DNA from 2 places in the Lactiplantibacillus argentoratensis genome. Region 2 is predicted to be linked to the other one. Evidence: predicted binding sites of a transcription regulator. Region 2 holds the regulator's gene; the other holds the start of a gene.
The links. The regulator Rex, encoded in region 2, represses fermentation and respiration genes when NADH is low (regulators of the CRP and FNR family bind a similar motif). The targets are predictions, from matches to a motif close to TTGTGAANTANTTCACAA.
Positions count from the first base shown of each region.

Region 1 (7,473 bases), 660 kb from region 2:
CCAAGATCGGCAAAGTTTACCATAACTTGATGGTGGACGTTAAACCAACTAACGAAAAACTCGTGATTCGCGCGAAACACATGATCGAACTGGCCACCGGCGTTTCTGCCGATGAAGCCAGTGAACTATTCACTGCCGCTCATCAGAACGTTAAGACAGCGATTGTCATGAACTTGGTTGGCGTCTCTGTCAGCGACGCCGAGCAGCGTTTACAGCGCGCACACGGTGTCGTTCGTGACGCACTCGCACTGCAATGAGGAGGCCTAAAATGACATATTTAATCGGCGTTGACTGTGGTGGCACGCACATCGTTGGTCAAACTTGGACGACAGCCCCCGAGCATCTGGTCCAAAGCGTTACGGGTGGCCCTGGTAACGTTGTCCTAGACTACTCTGCTGCCGTTACTAACTTAACCACCGTCTTAGACCAGCTCACTGCTACAATTCCAGCTGATCAGCTTGGGTTGATTTTAATCGGAATTGCTGGCATTGAAACTGCTGGCCGAGCTGATCAGGTCCAACAAACCATCACCCAACGTTACCACGCTAATACCCAGGTCATAAGCGATGCAAAACTAGCCCTACTGAACGGTCTTGCAGGAGCAGACGGCGCCTTAGTGATTGCCGGTACGGGCTCGGTCGTTTACGGCCGCCAAGCCGGGAAATTTCTGCGCGTTGGCGGCTGGGGTTACGTTTTAGGTGACGAAGGCAGTGCCTACGACATTAGCAAGCGGGCACTTAAACAGGTTCTGACCCAGACTGATAACGGTCAAACTAGTCAACTAACAGCTCCCCTATTGGCACAACTTAAAGTTACCGATGTTGCTGCCGCCGTCCAGAAATTTTACGCTCAAGATCGACAAACTAACGCTCAATTAGCACAGTTAATCGCCAAACTGGCCGAGCAACAAAATTCTGAAGCCATCACGGTATTAGTCACGTCAGCCCAAGCACTGGCACAACAAGTCGTTACCTTATATCAGCGGTTTGCAGAGTCCCGGCCACAACGGGTCGCCCTCTCTGGTTCCGTTTTACAACACAATCGCCTGGTCCGCGACACGTTAACGACGACAGTGCATCAGTCAATACCAACAATTGCATTTAACGATATTACAACTAACAACGCCCACGCCGTCATCTATTGGCACCGGTGGACTCAGGAGGAAATTAATTCATGACAATGCGTCAACTAGGTTTATCCATTTATCCCGATCATAGCGACTTTGAAGAAAACGCCGCTTATCTCAAATTAGGCCAACACTACGGCTTCACTCGAATTTTTATGAGCATGCTGGAAGTATCTGGTACGGTCGCCGAAACCAAAGCTAAGTACCAGAAAATCATTGACGTTGGAAATCAGTTGGGTTACCAAACGATTTTGGACGTTTCACCACGGATTTTTAAACAACTAGGAATTTCCTATAAAGATCTAAAGTTCTTCGCTGATTTACACGTCGCCGGTATTCGACTAGATGAGGGTTTCGATGGCGCGACCGAGGCGCTGCTCTCATATAATCCGTACGGTCTGATTATCGAGCTTAATATGAGTAATGACGTCGATTATCTGAATAATATTCTCAGCTACCAAGCAAACGTCCCATTTATTTATGGCTGCCATAATTTCTATCCCCAAGTTGGCACCGCGCTACCTTATGACTTTTTCGTTAAGTGTAGCGAACGTTTTCGCAAGTTCGGTATTCACACCGCTGCTTTCGTAGCCAGTCAGGTTGGTACGATGGGGCCATGGAACGTCAACGATGGTCTGCCAACATTAGAAGCTGATCGGCGCTTACCAATCGCCGTCCAAGCCAAGCATCTCTTCGCTTCCGGACTAATCGACGATGTAATTATCGGTAACGCTTATGCGAGTGAAGCCGAACTGGCCGCATTATCAGCAATCAATCGGTACCAAGTACAATTTCACATTGAATTTGAAGCTCAGACGAATGCGATCGAAAGAACCATTGCCTTGACCCCACAACATTTTCGCCGTGGCGATATTAACCCAAATGTCATCCGTTCAACCATGCCCCGTGTGACCTACAAGGAAACGCCCAACAGTCCACACGATAATGATGTGGAATTTCAGCGTGGCGACGTATTAGTAGGCAACGACAACTTCGGCATTTATAAAAATGAATTGCAAATCGTCTTACAACCCCACTGTGAACCCCGAAAGAATCGGATTGGTCAGATTGCACCTGAGGAACTGTTACTGCTCGACTTTATTAAACCTTGGAGTAAATTCCGGTTTGTGGATTGAAATTAAGTTTCCTGTTAAAGAATCATAAAATCCGCTCGAAGTTTGGAGAAGACTTCGGGCAGATTTTTGGTCTATGTGCGATCAAGCCATTGATACTCTACTGATTTGATCATTTTTAAAATACTAAACTTACCGGCTTCTTCGCTTTGATTAATTAGATAATATGTGGCTCGTCCCTTGTAAACTAATTTTTCAAATTTAAATCAAATTCAAGGATGCGTATAAAATATGCATCGGCAAGAAGATCTTTTGAATCTCAAATATAAATCAAAAGAATTGACAGATTTACAAAAGTGAATCACAACACTGATTGATGCCTAATCACTCACGATTACTATTCGGTAATGGTTCTGCATGCTCACGAAACTGGACTGGTGAGAAGCCTGTCTTCTTACGAAATAACCGACTAAAGTAATGTGGATCTTCATACCCGACTTTATTAGCAATCGCTGTTACCGTGTATTGTAATGTTAAATTACGAAGCAACTCTTGTGCTTTTTGAATCCGATACTCTATTAAATATTCAGAAAATGTTCGGCCATATGTCTGTTTAAGTTGCCTGCTCAAATACCCCTCATTTACAAATAACGCACTTGCAACCTGACTTAGTGAAAGACCCTTTTCAGAATAATGCGTCTCGATATAATCTTTAACATTCATCGCTAGACTACGGGAAGTACCTTCATCCACAACCGTACGTTTATCGGTTATTAAGCATTGCTGGAACGCAATCATCAATTTTTTCAAATCAGATCGTGGGATTGGTTTTAATAAATAATCTAGAACCTTCAACTTAATAGCGCGACGTGCAAAATCAAAATCATCAAAACCACTTATAATGACAATTAGCATATCAGGGTAACGTCGATTAATCAGTTCAATTAAATCTAATCCATTCATATCTCCAAGGTTGATATCAACTAACGCAGCTGAAACCGCATGTTGATCTATATAACTTAACGCTTGATGCCCCCCACTGGCAGTTATTATCTCATCAAATGGCGATTGAATTGACTTTAAATATCCCGCCAAGCCACAACGTAATGCTTTTTCATCATCAATAATCAGCAATCTCTTCATCACAGTTCACCCCCATGTTCAATGGATTCTTCAACCAACGGTAATATTACCCTGACAGTAGTCTGGCGCCTCGTACTACTAAAATCGAGTCGTGCTTGACCATTGTAGATCAACTGTAATCGGTGTCGAATATTATAAATACCGTAACTATTTTTTCCCGCTTGATAGCTCCCGTCATTGAGTTTTTGGACCAGCTTCGCCGACATGGGCTGCCCATTATTGCTGACCGTTAATTGTAATCGTGTTGGCGATATTAATGCACCGCCGATTCGCAATTCATTATTACCATTTGGACTACATCGTAAACCGTGATTAATGGCATTCTCAACCAGCGGCTGTAAAATAAAATGCATGACGGGTTGATCCATCAGGCCGTCATCAATATCAATTGATAGTTGATGTAACTTTGGAAAACGAATCGCCTGAATCTTAAAATAACTCTGGACATGGGTGATTTCATTTCTTAGCGTTGTATACTCACATCCATGGTTAAGTCCCTTCCGGAAAAAAATACTTAAGTTTTCAATCATCGTAATTGCAGTATCCGTATCACCACCTAAAATCTGCCATTGAATTGTATCCAATGTGTTATATAAAAAATGTGGCTGAATCTGCGCTTGCAATACTTGAATAGTCGCCTCGCGATATTTAGTCTCATTTTCATAAACGCGATCTAAGGTCTGATTAAAGGTCGTCGCCAAGGTTTGAATCTCTTGGGGACCTTCAACCACTGCTCGAATATCATGGCCGCCGATTTGAATTTGATTCATTGTTCGAGTTAAGTTTTCAATCGGTCGTACAATTTGTCGTAATAATAAAACTAATAACAATCCTAATAAGGCGATTACGACTAAAACGATAATCAATAATAATCGAATGAGTTGTTGTGTATTTTCTCGTAGCTCTTTCTTCTGTACAACATAATTCACCTTCCACCGTGGCAACTGTTCCAGCTTGGTCGTGAGCAGTAGTTCACGTTGCGGATTAATTCGTGGAGAATCAGTATCACCACCTAATAACATCCCAGTACCGTCATAGATTGATAGCTCATGTGCAAGGGCCTCCACCTTTGCTAACGGAATTGCAGCCGCAACATAAGCCGTATGATCCGCTAGTGGTCGTGCCAACCGATATAAAATAATAACAATCGACTGATGATCTTCCTTGGAAGTTAGCAAGTTACTAACCGTATATCCTCGTTGAGGATAACGTTGCATTTCTCGATAGTACGACCGTTGTTGGACAGAAAAGCTTGGATGAGAATTGGAATAAGAAATTCCGTCACGTGATACGAGTCGAATCGAAACATAATTGTGCTTATCAAATTTCGTAAGCGCTTTAGTTTCTTTGAATAATTGTTGCCGATTATAATCGTGTTGTGCCGGCAAATTAGCAAGCAACCTCAGTTCCGATAATCGTTCTCCAAACCAGCTATCAATTTGGTTTCCACGCTCGTCAACCATTTGTTGTGTCATTTTTGTATTAATCGGCATGATATTTCGAGCCAATTCCATACGCATGGCACCATAAATCGTACCGATAAGTGTTACCGATATTAATATAAATAACCAAACAATTTGTTTCTTAATTGAATACATCCTAATTCCCCCATCACTATCCAAGCTCCGTGGTTCTATCATCTTTCACTTGTACATTATTTCACTATTTAGTTATAAAAGTCCACCTTATCTCCTAAAAGTCCAACGTCTAAAATACAATTAACACGTATACTAACACTATTAAATATCTATTTCGGAGGTCTTAGTATGAAAAAGAGATGGTGGGGTATCATTTTCACAATTGTCTCAATTTTCTTCTTAACAGCTTGTTCAGCAAGTGATAAGTCGCAAACTGTTAATGGGACCGGCACTGGAAAACACGGCAATATCAAGGTAGCAGTTACCTTTAAGGGGGACTCTATTAAAGATATCAAAGTTCTCAAGCAGAACGAAAACAAAGTGTTATCTAAGCCGGTATATAGCCAGTTGAAAGATACGATTGTCGCAAAAAATTCAACTGGTGTGGATGTTGTAAGTGGTTCCACAGCAACTAGTAAAGGGTATATTGCTGCGGTCAATGATGCAGTTAAAAAAGCAGGAATTTCACTCCCGGTTTGTAAAATTAAGTTAGAAATTTAAAAAGCCATTTGTGATAGACTTTTGAGTGTCAAAATCAAAAGAAAGGCTGATCACAAATGACCTATACTCATCTTACCATAGACGAACTTGCCACAATTTATTCTTTTTGGAAACTCGGTAAAAAGGCTTATCTAGTGGCCCCAGCGCTCCATCGGAGTGCTGAAACTGTGTATCGTATTTATCGGTTTCTTGACGCTGGCGGTACGATTATTGATTACCAATGCCACTATCGAAAGCATAAACAACATTGTGGGCGTAAACCAATTCAACTACGCCCTGATGAACTGGCCTATATTCAAGCCAAAACTCAAGCTGGTTGGCAACCAGATACCATTATTAATCGCCAAGAACGGGCTTTCAGCTGTGGGGTTCGAACCCTTTACCGCCTTTTCAAACGCGGTGTTTTGGGGTTGTCGACCAAAGATTTACCGATGCACGGCAAACGGCACCCTAATGGTTACATTGAACGCCGTGGGAAAGCGGGTCAATTGGGCAGGGATTTAAAGAATCGTTATCAGGACTATCCTAATTTTAATCAAGAATTCGGCCATTTAGAAGGTGACACGGTTCAAGGTAAAAACCATCAGGGTGCGGTAACCACGCTGGTTGAACGACAAACTAAGGTCGCAATTGTGCTGAATTCGCATACCAAGTCGGCACACGATGTCAATCGTAGTTTAGCAGGATGGCTTTCGAAGCTGCCACGACACCTATTTAAGTCAATTACGTTTGACAATGGTAAGGAGTTCGCCGGTTGGCGAACCATTGCTAACCAATTTGATTTAAATATTTACTTTGCCGCTGTCGGAGCACCCAATCAACGTGGTTTAAATGAGAACACCAATGGTCTGCTGCGTAAAGATGGTTTACGTCACAATCTTATTATGGACCAGCTATCAGATAGATTTGTTCAAGCAGTTGCCAGTCGACGAAACCACATCCCACGAAAAAGTTTGGGTTACCAGACACCTCTGGAAGCATTCATCAGTCAGATTACAGATGAACAGTTAAAAAATTTCTAACTTAATTTGACAATTCGGGACTCAAAAAAGTAAAAGCAAAAACGAGCACTACGGAACCTAAGATTGCTAAAACCAATAATTATGATGTTGTCGTTGTAGGTTCCGGCGGTGGAGGGTTTGCAGCCGCAATCGAAGCAAAACAAGCCGGTAAGAAGGTTGCAATTATTGAAAAGATGCCGACAGTTGGTGGTAATACCTTAATATCTGGCGGTGAAATGAACGCACCTGGTAACTGGGTTCAAAAAAGGCTCGGTATTAAGGGTGATTCTGTAGCAAGCTACTATAAAGATACAATGAAGGGTGGAGACAACCTTGGTGACCCAGCAATGGTTCACATTCTCGCCAATAACGCTTTGGGATCAGCCAAGTGGCTCCGTGATGATATTCACGTCAAGTTTTTAAACGATCAACTATTTCAATTTGGTGGCCACAGTTACAAAAGAGCACTGATTCCAGTTGGACATACTGGTCAGGAATTAGTCACCAAGTTAAACGCTAAAGCCAAATCCTTAAATATCCCAATTTACGTCAATATGAGAGCCAAATCTTTAATTAAAAAAGATGGACGAATTACCGGCGTTAAAGCACAGTACCAGGGTAAACGAAACATTACTTTTAAAGCTAAAAATGCCGTTATCTTAACAACTGGCGGTTTCGGTTCAAACGTTAAGATGCGTACTAAATACAATAAAGAGTTTGATAAACGCTATAAGTCCACCGATACAGCCGGAACAACCGGAGACGGTATCATCATGGCCCAACAAGCCGGAGCCAAGCTTACTAATATGAAATACATTCAGACCTACCCGATTGCTAGTCCGAAAACCGGTATGATTTCATTACTAGCTGATACTCGGTTCGATGGTGCAATCTTAGTTAATCAAAAAGGGCAACGCTTTGTCGAAGAACTTGAACGTCGCGACGTTATCTCAAAAGCCATCCTAAAACAACCTGGTGGCTATACGTATCAG
Region 1 is NZ_CP147647.1:2,927,792-2,935,264, forward strand. It holds gene murQ (N-acetylmuramic acid 6-phosphate etherase) at 1-257, shown strand, start outside; gene V7R88_RS13995 (N-acetylglucosamine kinase) at 269-1,177, shown strand; gene V7R88_RS14000 (DUF871 domain-containing protein) at 1,174-2,262, shown strand; gene V7R88_RS14005 (response regulator transcription factor) at 2,584-3,342, opposite strand; gene V7R88_RS14010 (sensor histidine kinase) at 3,342-4,940, opposite strand; gene V7R88_RS14015 (FMN-binding protein) at 5,109-5,480, shown strand; gene V7R88_RS14020 (IS30 family transposase) at 5,537-6,502, shown strand; partial or broken gene V7R88_RS14025 (FAD-dependent oxidoreductase) at 6,580-7,473, shown strand, end outside.
Region 1: a site for Rex is predicted at 4,990-5,007, ahead of V7R88_RS14015 (FMN-binding protein). Genes of this name have one in related genera too.

Region 2 (7,473 bases):
GTTTAACGCAAGCTGAACGTGATTGGCAAGCCAAGCACCCAGAAAAGGAACATGCGCCCTATGTTGAGAAAATTTAAGGAGTACTTTCAGAAAATGACGACCGGTGGCAATCAGCGCCGCCAACGCATATTGGCTATTCAGAATCACATCGTAAAAGTGGGCGAAGTCAATTACTATGTCTCACGCGCACTGATTACCGACGTGCCCGAGATGCTAGCCATTGAACGGGCCGTATATGCGGGGCAAACACCGTGGGATGAAAATGCGTTTAAGACGGAACTTCGCCGACAGAGTGGTCGCTTCTATATTGTGATGCGTCATGAAGATCGCCTCGTCGCTTTCTGTGGTTGTGTCTTTGATGATCGCCGCCAAGATGCACATATCACCAATATTGCTGTCCATCCCGATGTTCAAGGTCAGGGACTCGGCCATTTTATGATGCAAGTCATGATGAAGCGGGCGCGTAAGTTGCATTACCAAACGGTGACCCTTGAGGTTCGTTACAGTAATACGATTGCGCAACAACTTTACCGCGATTTAGGGTTTGAAAAGACCGGCATCAAGAAACGCTACTATTTTGGCGACCATGAAGATGCTATTGATATGACTTATCGTATTCCGGTAGCTACGGATGACTGAACGGCGGCTTGTCGCCAGTACGCAGCTTGACGCGGACGAAGCCGTCCGAGTTTGTTACCAGTTAGCGACGTTAGCATATCCCGGTGGTGCACCTTGGCGGCAAGCAACGTTTGCGGCGGACATGGCGTTACCAACGGTACACTATGATTTATTACGGTGGCAGGATGAACTGATCGGGTTTGTCAGCCGCTCAACGGTGCTTGATGAGACCGAAATTACGAATATTGCAATTGATCCGGCCTATCAGCGTCAAGGGCATGCGCGGTGGTTATTAACAGCCTGCTTAGCACAATTATCGGCAGGACCCGTATTCCTAGAAGTCCGGGCCAGTAATCTCGCCGCTCAGCGCTTGTATCAGCAATGTGGCTTTGACCAGATTGCCACGCGTAAAAAGTATTATCATGATCCTGAAGAAGATGCGTGGATCATGCGTAAAATGATTAATTAAAAGGATGGGAACCGTGGAAAAACAAAACTTGATTTTAGCGTTTGAGTCCAGTTGTGATGAGACCAGTGTGGCAGTAATTAAAAATGGCCATGAGATTTTATCCAACGTGATTGCAACTCAGATTAATAGTCACAAACGGTTTGGTGGCGTGGTTCCTGAAGTTGCCAGCCGTCATCATATTGAACAAATTACAATTTGTATTGAAGCCGCACTTCAAGAGGCGCACGTGACGTATGCTGACTTGGATGCGGTCGCCGTAACGTATGGTCCCGGGTTAGTCGGGGCACTGTTAGTTGGCGTCAATGCAGCCAAGACGGTGGCATACGCTCACCACTTGCCGTTGATTCCAGTCAACCATATGGCTGGTCACATTTATGCCGCTCGGTTTGTTAAGCCGTTCGAATTTCCGCTAATGGCACTATTAGTTTCTGGCGGTCATACTGAATTGGTCTACATGCAAGCGGATGGGCAGTTTGAAATTATTGGTGAGACACGTGACGATGCCGCTGGTGAAGCCTATGATAAAATCGGTCGGGTATTGGGTGTTCCTTATCCGGCAGGTAAAGTCATTGATGAGATGGCCCATGCAGGTCACGATACCTTTAAATTTCCACGAGCAATGATTGATGAAGACAACTATGATTTCAGTTTTAGTGGGCTGAAGAGCGCGTTCATCAATACGGTTCATCACGCAGATCAAATTGACGCGACGCTGGATAAGAACGATTTAGCGGCTAGCTTTCAAGCCAGCGTGGTTGATGTTCTGATGAGTAAGACGTTACGTGTCCTCAAACAATATCCAGTTAAGCAATTAGTCTTAGCCGGTGGGGTTGCAGCGAACCAGGGGCTACGTGAACGGTTACAACAAAATCTACCAACCGCTTTCCCTGACACCGAACTAATCTTAGCGCCTCTAAAGCTATGCGGTGATAATGGTGCCATGATTGGTGCTGCGGGCTATGTTCAATATCAGCATCACCAATTCGGCGACGCGTCGCTGAATGCCGATCCAAGTTTAGAATTTGATTGGATGCCAGGCATGTTGAAGTAATGAAGCAGTTATAAACGGGTGTGAAAAGTCAATTCTTACCACACCCGTTTTAGTATCTTTTCATTAATTATGATTAAAACGTGCCGGTTAGGTGGATTCCTGTTCGTCAGCCGGTGCGCGTCCTATTCCGACCTCCGGGGCTGGGTGACAATTGCTGGAACGTAAGCCGACATCGATTTGAGCTAACGCACAACCCGCGTCATCTCAAATACGAGTCTTATTCTAAGCCGGAAGAAAAACACTTCCGACTAAGAATAATTTGGCTACTGAGCATTGTCACCCAGCCCCTCCGGTCGGTAAGCCGCTCGAATGGCTGATGAACGGCCACTTAACTTGGTACAATTGGTCGTTGGCTATTTTGATAATGGAACTTTAAACAAGACTTTAAGATTACATTAACTACTTTGTTGAGGTGCTCGATTATTACTATGGTGATTCCAAAATAGTAAGCTATCTCAATATTACTTTCAGTCTGACAGTTGATTGACAAAATTACCATTTATGAAAAGCAACGACCAATTCATCAAAAGTTGGGTACCTCACAGTCTGCCATTCGAATACTATCCCGACTGGAAGGCGTTTCTGACAATGCCCAGTGGTGAAATTTCACTTAGCAAGCGTTCTTTGCTGGGTTAGTGCAAGGCCAGTATTTAAGACGTGGGCTTCGGCTTAAATCTGTGCCCACCACGTTCCGGCAATTGGCAGAAATGCCTGGAGGTCGGTGTAGGACGAACGAACTAAGCAGGTTTACGCTAACCCGAACTGTTTCCAGCGGGCCTAAGCTGGTCGTTTTTGATTCTAGGAATCATCCTCTTTTAATCATGATTTATGCCGCGGATAGGGGCAAAATAATAGTCGCCGCAAGAAGTGTATTAATTCTTGCGGCGACTATTATTTTTATCTGATGAGTTGTTGGAAAGTTAGTTCAGTTCTTCTAAAGCTTCGGCTTGTTCGGTCCATTCGGTTTCAACTTGTTCTTGTTGAGCATTGATGGCTTCAAGTTCTTTTTGTAGGTCTTGTAGTTTACCAACATCGGCCGATACTTCAGGTTGCGCCATTTCAGTTTGAATCTGTGTGGCTTGTCCATCTAAGGCAGTCATCTGTTCTTCCAGGGCGGCAACTGAGCGTTCAAGCTTACGTTTTTCACGCTGTTGCTGCTTGCTGGCTTGGTAATTTTGCTGGCCTTTGGAGCGGGGAGCAGCATTGGTGGCACTGGTTGAATACGCTGCACTGGCTTCAGCAGCTTTTTCGGCCGCTTGGCTAGCAGCCGCAGCCGCGATTTCAGCTTGTTCTTGTTTCTTGTCGATGTAGTAGTCGTAATCACCTAAGAAGAGTTCCGTGCCTTCCGGAGAAACCTCTACGACACTCGTGGCGACTTGGTTGATGAAGTAGCGGTCATGTGACACGAATAAAAGGGTGCCGTCAAAGTCGTTGAGGGCGACTTCCAAAACTTCACGGCTATCGATATCCAAGTGGTTAGTTGGTTCATCTAAGATTAAGAAGTTGTCATTTTGCATGGCAAGTTTGGTCAACAGTAATCGGGCCCGTTCGCCACCAGATAGGGCATGAACGGGTTTATCAACGTCTTCACCAGTGAAGAGAAAGCTGCCCAAAATGGTCCGAATGTCTTTTTCAGGAGTGGTGGGATGTTCATCCCAAAGTTCACTGAGGACGGTTTTTTTGTCGTTTAAATTACGTTGCTCTTGATCATAGTAGCCCGTAACGACGTTGGTGCCAAAAACGGCCTGGCCTTTAATGAATGGAATCTGTCCCAAAATACTCTTTAGGAAAGTCGATTTGCCAATACCGTTCGGTCCAACGATAGCAATAGCTTCATGTTTCTTAATATTCAAGTTGTCGGGTTCCGAAAGAATCTGACCATCATAGCCCACGGCTGCATCTTTGACGGTCAACACAATGTTGCCGCTTTGTTTAGCCGCATGAAAGCCAAAGTGGGCAGTTTTCTCGTCACTATCAGGGCGGTCAAGGCGGTCCATCTTGGCTAACTGCTTCCGCCGAGCCTGGGCGCGTTTTGTCGTAGAAGCACGCACAATGTTACGATTAACAAAGTCTTCAAGTTTGCTGATTTCTGCCTGTTGTTTTTCGTAATGTTTCCACTGTGCTTGAATTCGGGCCGCTTTTTCTTGCACAAACTGGTCGTAGTTGCCAGTGTAGTGCACCATTTCGTGGTGTGATAAGTCATAGACTTCGTTAACGACCCGGTCTAAGAAATAGCGGTCATGGCTGACGATTAGCAGCGCGCCGGAATAAGATTGGAGATAACTTTCCAACCAAGTAAGGGTTTCGACGTCCAAATGGTTCGTCGGTTCGTCAAGGATGAGTAAGTCCCGTTTTTCAAGTAACAACTTGGCCAAGGCCAACTGGGTCTTTTGCCCACCAGATAGTGCCGTGACCGACTTATCGTACACGTCGGCGTCGAATTGAAAACCGTGCAGCACGCCTCGAATCTCGGCTTGGTAACCGTAGCCGTTTTTCTGTTGAAATTCCGTCTGAATTTGATCATAGGTTTTCAACGTCTGTTGATAAGCCTGCTCATCATTCATAATTGCGGGGTCACTCAATTGATTTTCGAGCTGATGCATCCGTTTTTCGATGGCATGTAACTCAGCGAAGACGCTACTCATTTCTTCCCAAATCGTATTGTTGCTATCTAGCCCCTGGTCTTGCGCCAAGTAACCGATCGTTAAGCCCTTACGCATTGAAATCTGGCCTTCGTCCGGTACCGTTTCACCGGCAATCATTTTAAGTAAGGTTGATTTTCCGGCCCCGTTTCGACCGACGAGGGCTACCCGGGCGTGTTCTTGAATGTCCATTTGTACGTTATCGAACAAGACATCGGCGCCAAAACGCCGCATAACTTGCTGTACTTGTAGTAAAATCACGCTTTATTAAGCTCCTTTCACATTTAATTCGTGACATAATTGTAGCATATTGTAACGGTCTGACCCAATTATTAGGAATAATAAGTAATTATTATTTCACAAAGTCACACGTTATGCTAGAATAGTGTCAGCAAATTCACAAACTTTTAATTAGGAGGACACGTCCGAATGGCAGAAACAAAAATTCCACGGGCAACGGCAAAACGGTTACCGATTTATTACCGCTACTTAAATATCTTGCTAGATGCAGATAAGAAGCGGGTCTCATCGACCGAGTTGTCCGAGGCGGTTAAAGTAGATTCAGCAACGATTCGGCGAGATTTCTCGTATTTTGGGGCGCTCGGAAAACGAGGGTATGGATACGACGTTGAAACGTTACTCGCATTTTTTAAAAAGATTTTAAATCAAGACACCTTAACGAATGTTGCTTTAATTGGGGTCGGTAATTTGGGCCACGCCCTACTGAACTTTAATTTTCACAAAAACAGTAATGTCCGCATCTCAGCAGCATTTGATGTCAACGAGGCGATTGCCAATACGGTCCAAAGTGGGGTTCCAGTGTACCCAATGACGGAGCTCAAAAAGCAATTGATCGAACAACAGATTGAGATTGCTATCTTAACGGTACCAACCACGGTTGTTCAGAAAATTACCGATGACTTGGTTGATGCAAACGTCAAAGGAATCATGAACTTCACGCCGTTACGAATCTCCGTTCCGGAGACAGTACGGGTGCAGAACGTTGATTTGACCAACGAATTACAAACATTGATCTACTTCATTGAACATTACGGTCAGCAATTAGGTGACAATGGTAATGACGATGAAAATGAGACTGAAGATTAATAATCAGTTTCATCTTTGAGGTTAAACTGATACGAAAAAGCTTCTCTGAATTTTTCAGGGAAGCCTTTTCGCGTACTAAGAGTCAATAGCTGGTGAACGCCAACCGTAATCGTTTGGCCTAGAAGTTATGTTAGTGTACTAGCCCTAATAACGTAGGTAACACGACCGAGGCATTCATTAAGATGTGCGCCGTCATTGACGTTTGAATCCGACCGGTGTGCCGATATAGCCAGCAGAATAATAACCCGATAAAGGCGTAGAGGATAAAGTGACCATCCGCATGTGCAAAACTAAATAGCACACTGGAAATCAAGGCCGCGCCGATTTGGCCGGTGACCGCACTTAGATTACCAAAGATAACTTTGCGGAAGACGATTTCTTCCATAATGGGTGCACCGACAATGATGGCTAGGAAGAACGCGGGATATTGTTGCCCAACGGTTAAGAGGGTGGTCGTGTTGGTTGAGGCTGTTGATTGGCCCATCAAAGCCGTGATTTTTAAAATAATGACTTGACCGAGGATGACTAGGATAAGTCCAATCAATCCCCAGATGAACGTCATGAACCAGTTACTTGGTTGTTTTTCAACAACGTTTTTTGTCCGCATGCGACTCGCCAACCAGATGAGTAGGATTGCACCGACTAAGTAGTCGACCGTTTGAATCACGAATACTTGGGCCCCTAGCTGATGGAAAGCAGTCACAAGGACGCTCGGTAGTGCGTAAATAATAAAGTAGATGATAAGAATAAAGATTGATTGGCGGCGATTAACCATCAAGTCACGTCCTTTTAAAAGTTTGATTTAAGATTTATTGATACTTCAATAGTATTCATTATAGTCGATTTGACATTCTTTGACTAATAATTGACAAATCACTTGCAATCTTGAATTAAAATGATATAGTTGACAATGTAATTAGCACTTGAGGTTGAGGAGTGCTAAAAAAGAATAAATGGAGGGATTCACGTGTTAAAACCATTAGGAGATCGCGTTATCTTGCAACAACAAGAAGAAGAAGAACAAACAATTGGCGGTATTGTCATTGCCAATAACGCTAAGGAAAAGCCCCAAAGCGGTAAGGTTGTTGCCGTCAATGACGGTCGTGTTTTAGATAACGGGACAAAAGTTGACCCCAGCGTGAAGGTCGGCGATCAAGTATTATTCGATAAGTATGCCGGTACCGAAGTCAAGTATCAAGGTGCTAAGTATTTGGTATTGCACGAAAAAGATATCGTTGCAATCGAAGACTAATCCATTTAAATTGCGCAACTTAAAATAAATTAAATTCATGAGGTGAATAGAGATAATGGCTAAAGAATTAAAGTTCTCTGAAGATGCACGTTCAGCGATGCTAAAAGGTGTCGATCAATTAGCTGACACAGTTAAGTCAACGTTAGGTCCTAAGGGTCGCAACGTTGTTTTGGAACAATCATATGGTTCACCAACAATTACTAATGATGGTGTAACGATTGCTAAGGCGATCGAATTAGACGATCATTTCGAAAACATGGGTGCTAAGTTAGTTTCTGAAGTTGCTTCAAAGACTAATGACATCGCTGGTGATGGGACGACTACTGCAACGGTC
Region 2 is NZ_CP147647.1:567,919-575,391, forward strand. It holds gene tsaB (tRNA (adenosine(37)-N6)-threonylcarbamoyltransferase complex dimerization subunit type 1 TsaB) at 1-77, shown strand, start outside; gene rimI (ribosomal protein S18-alanine N-acetyltransferase) at 61-639, shown strand; gene rimI (ribosomal protein S18-alanine N-acetyltransferase) at 632-1,087, shown strand; gene tsaD (tRNA (adenosine(37)-N6)-threonylcarbamoyltransferase complex transferase subunit TsaD) at 1,092-2,138, shown strand; gene V7R88_RS02675 (ABC-F family ATP-binding cassette domain-containing protein) at 3,059-5,041, opposite strand; gene V7R88_RS02680 (redox-sensing transcriptional repressor Rex) at 5,210-5,887, shown strand; gene V7R88_RS02685 (type II CAAX endopeptidase family protein) at 6,018-6,662, opposite strand; gene groES (co-chaperone GroES) at 6,855-7,139, shown strand; gene groL (chaperonin GroEL) at 7,195-7,473, shown strand, end outside.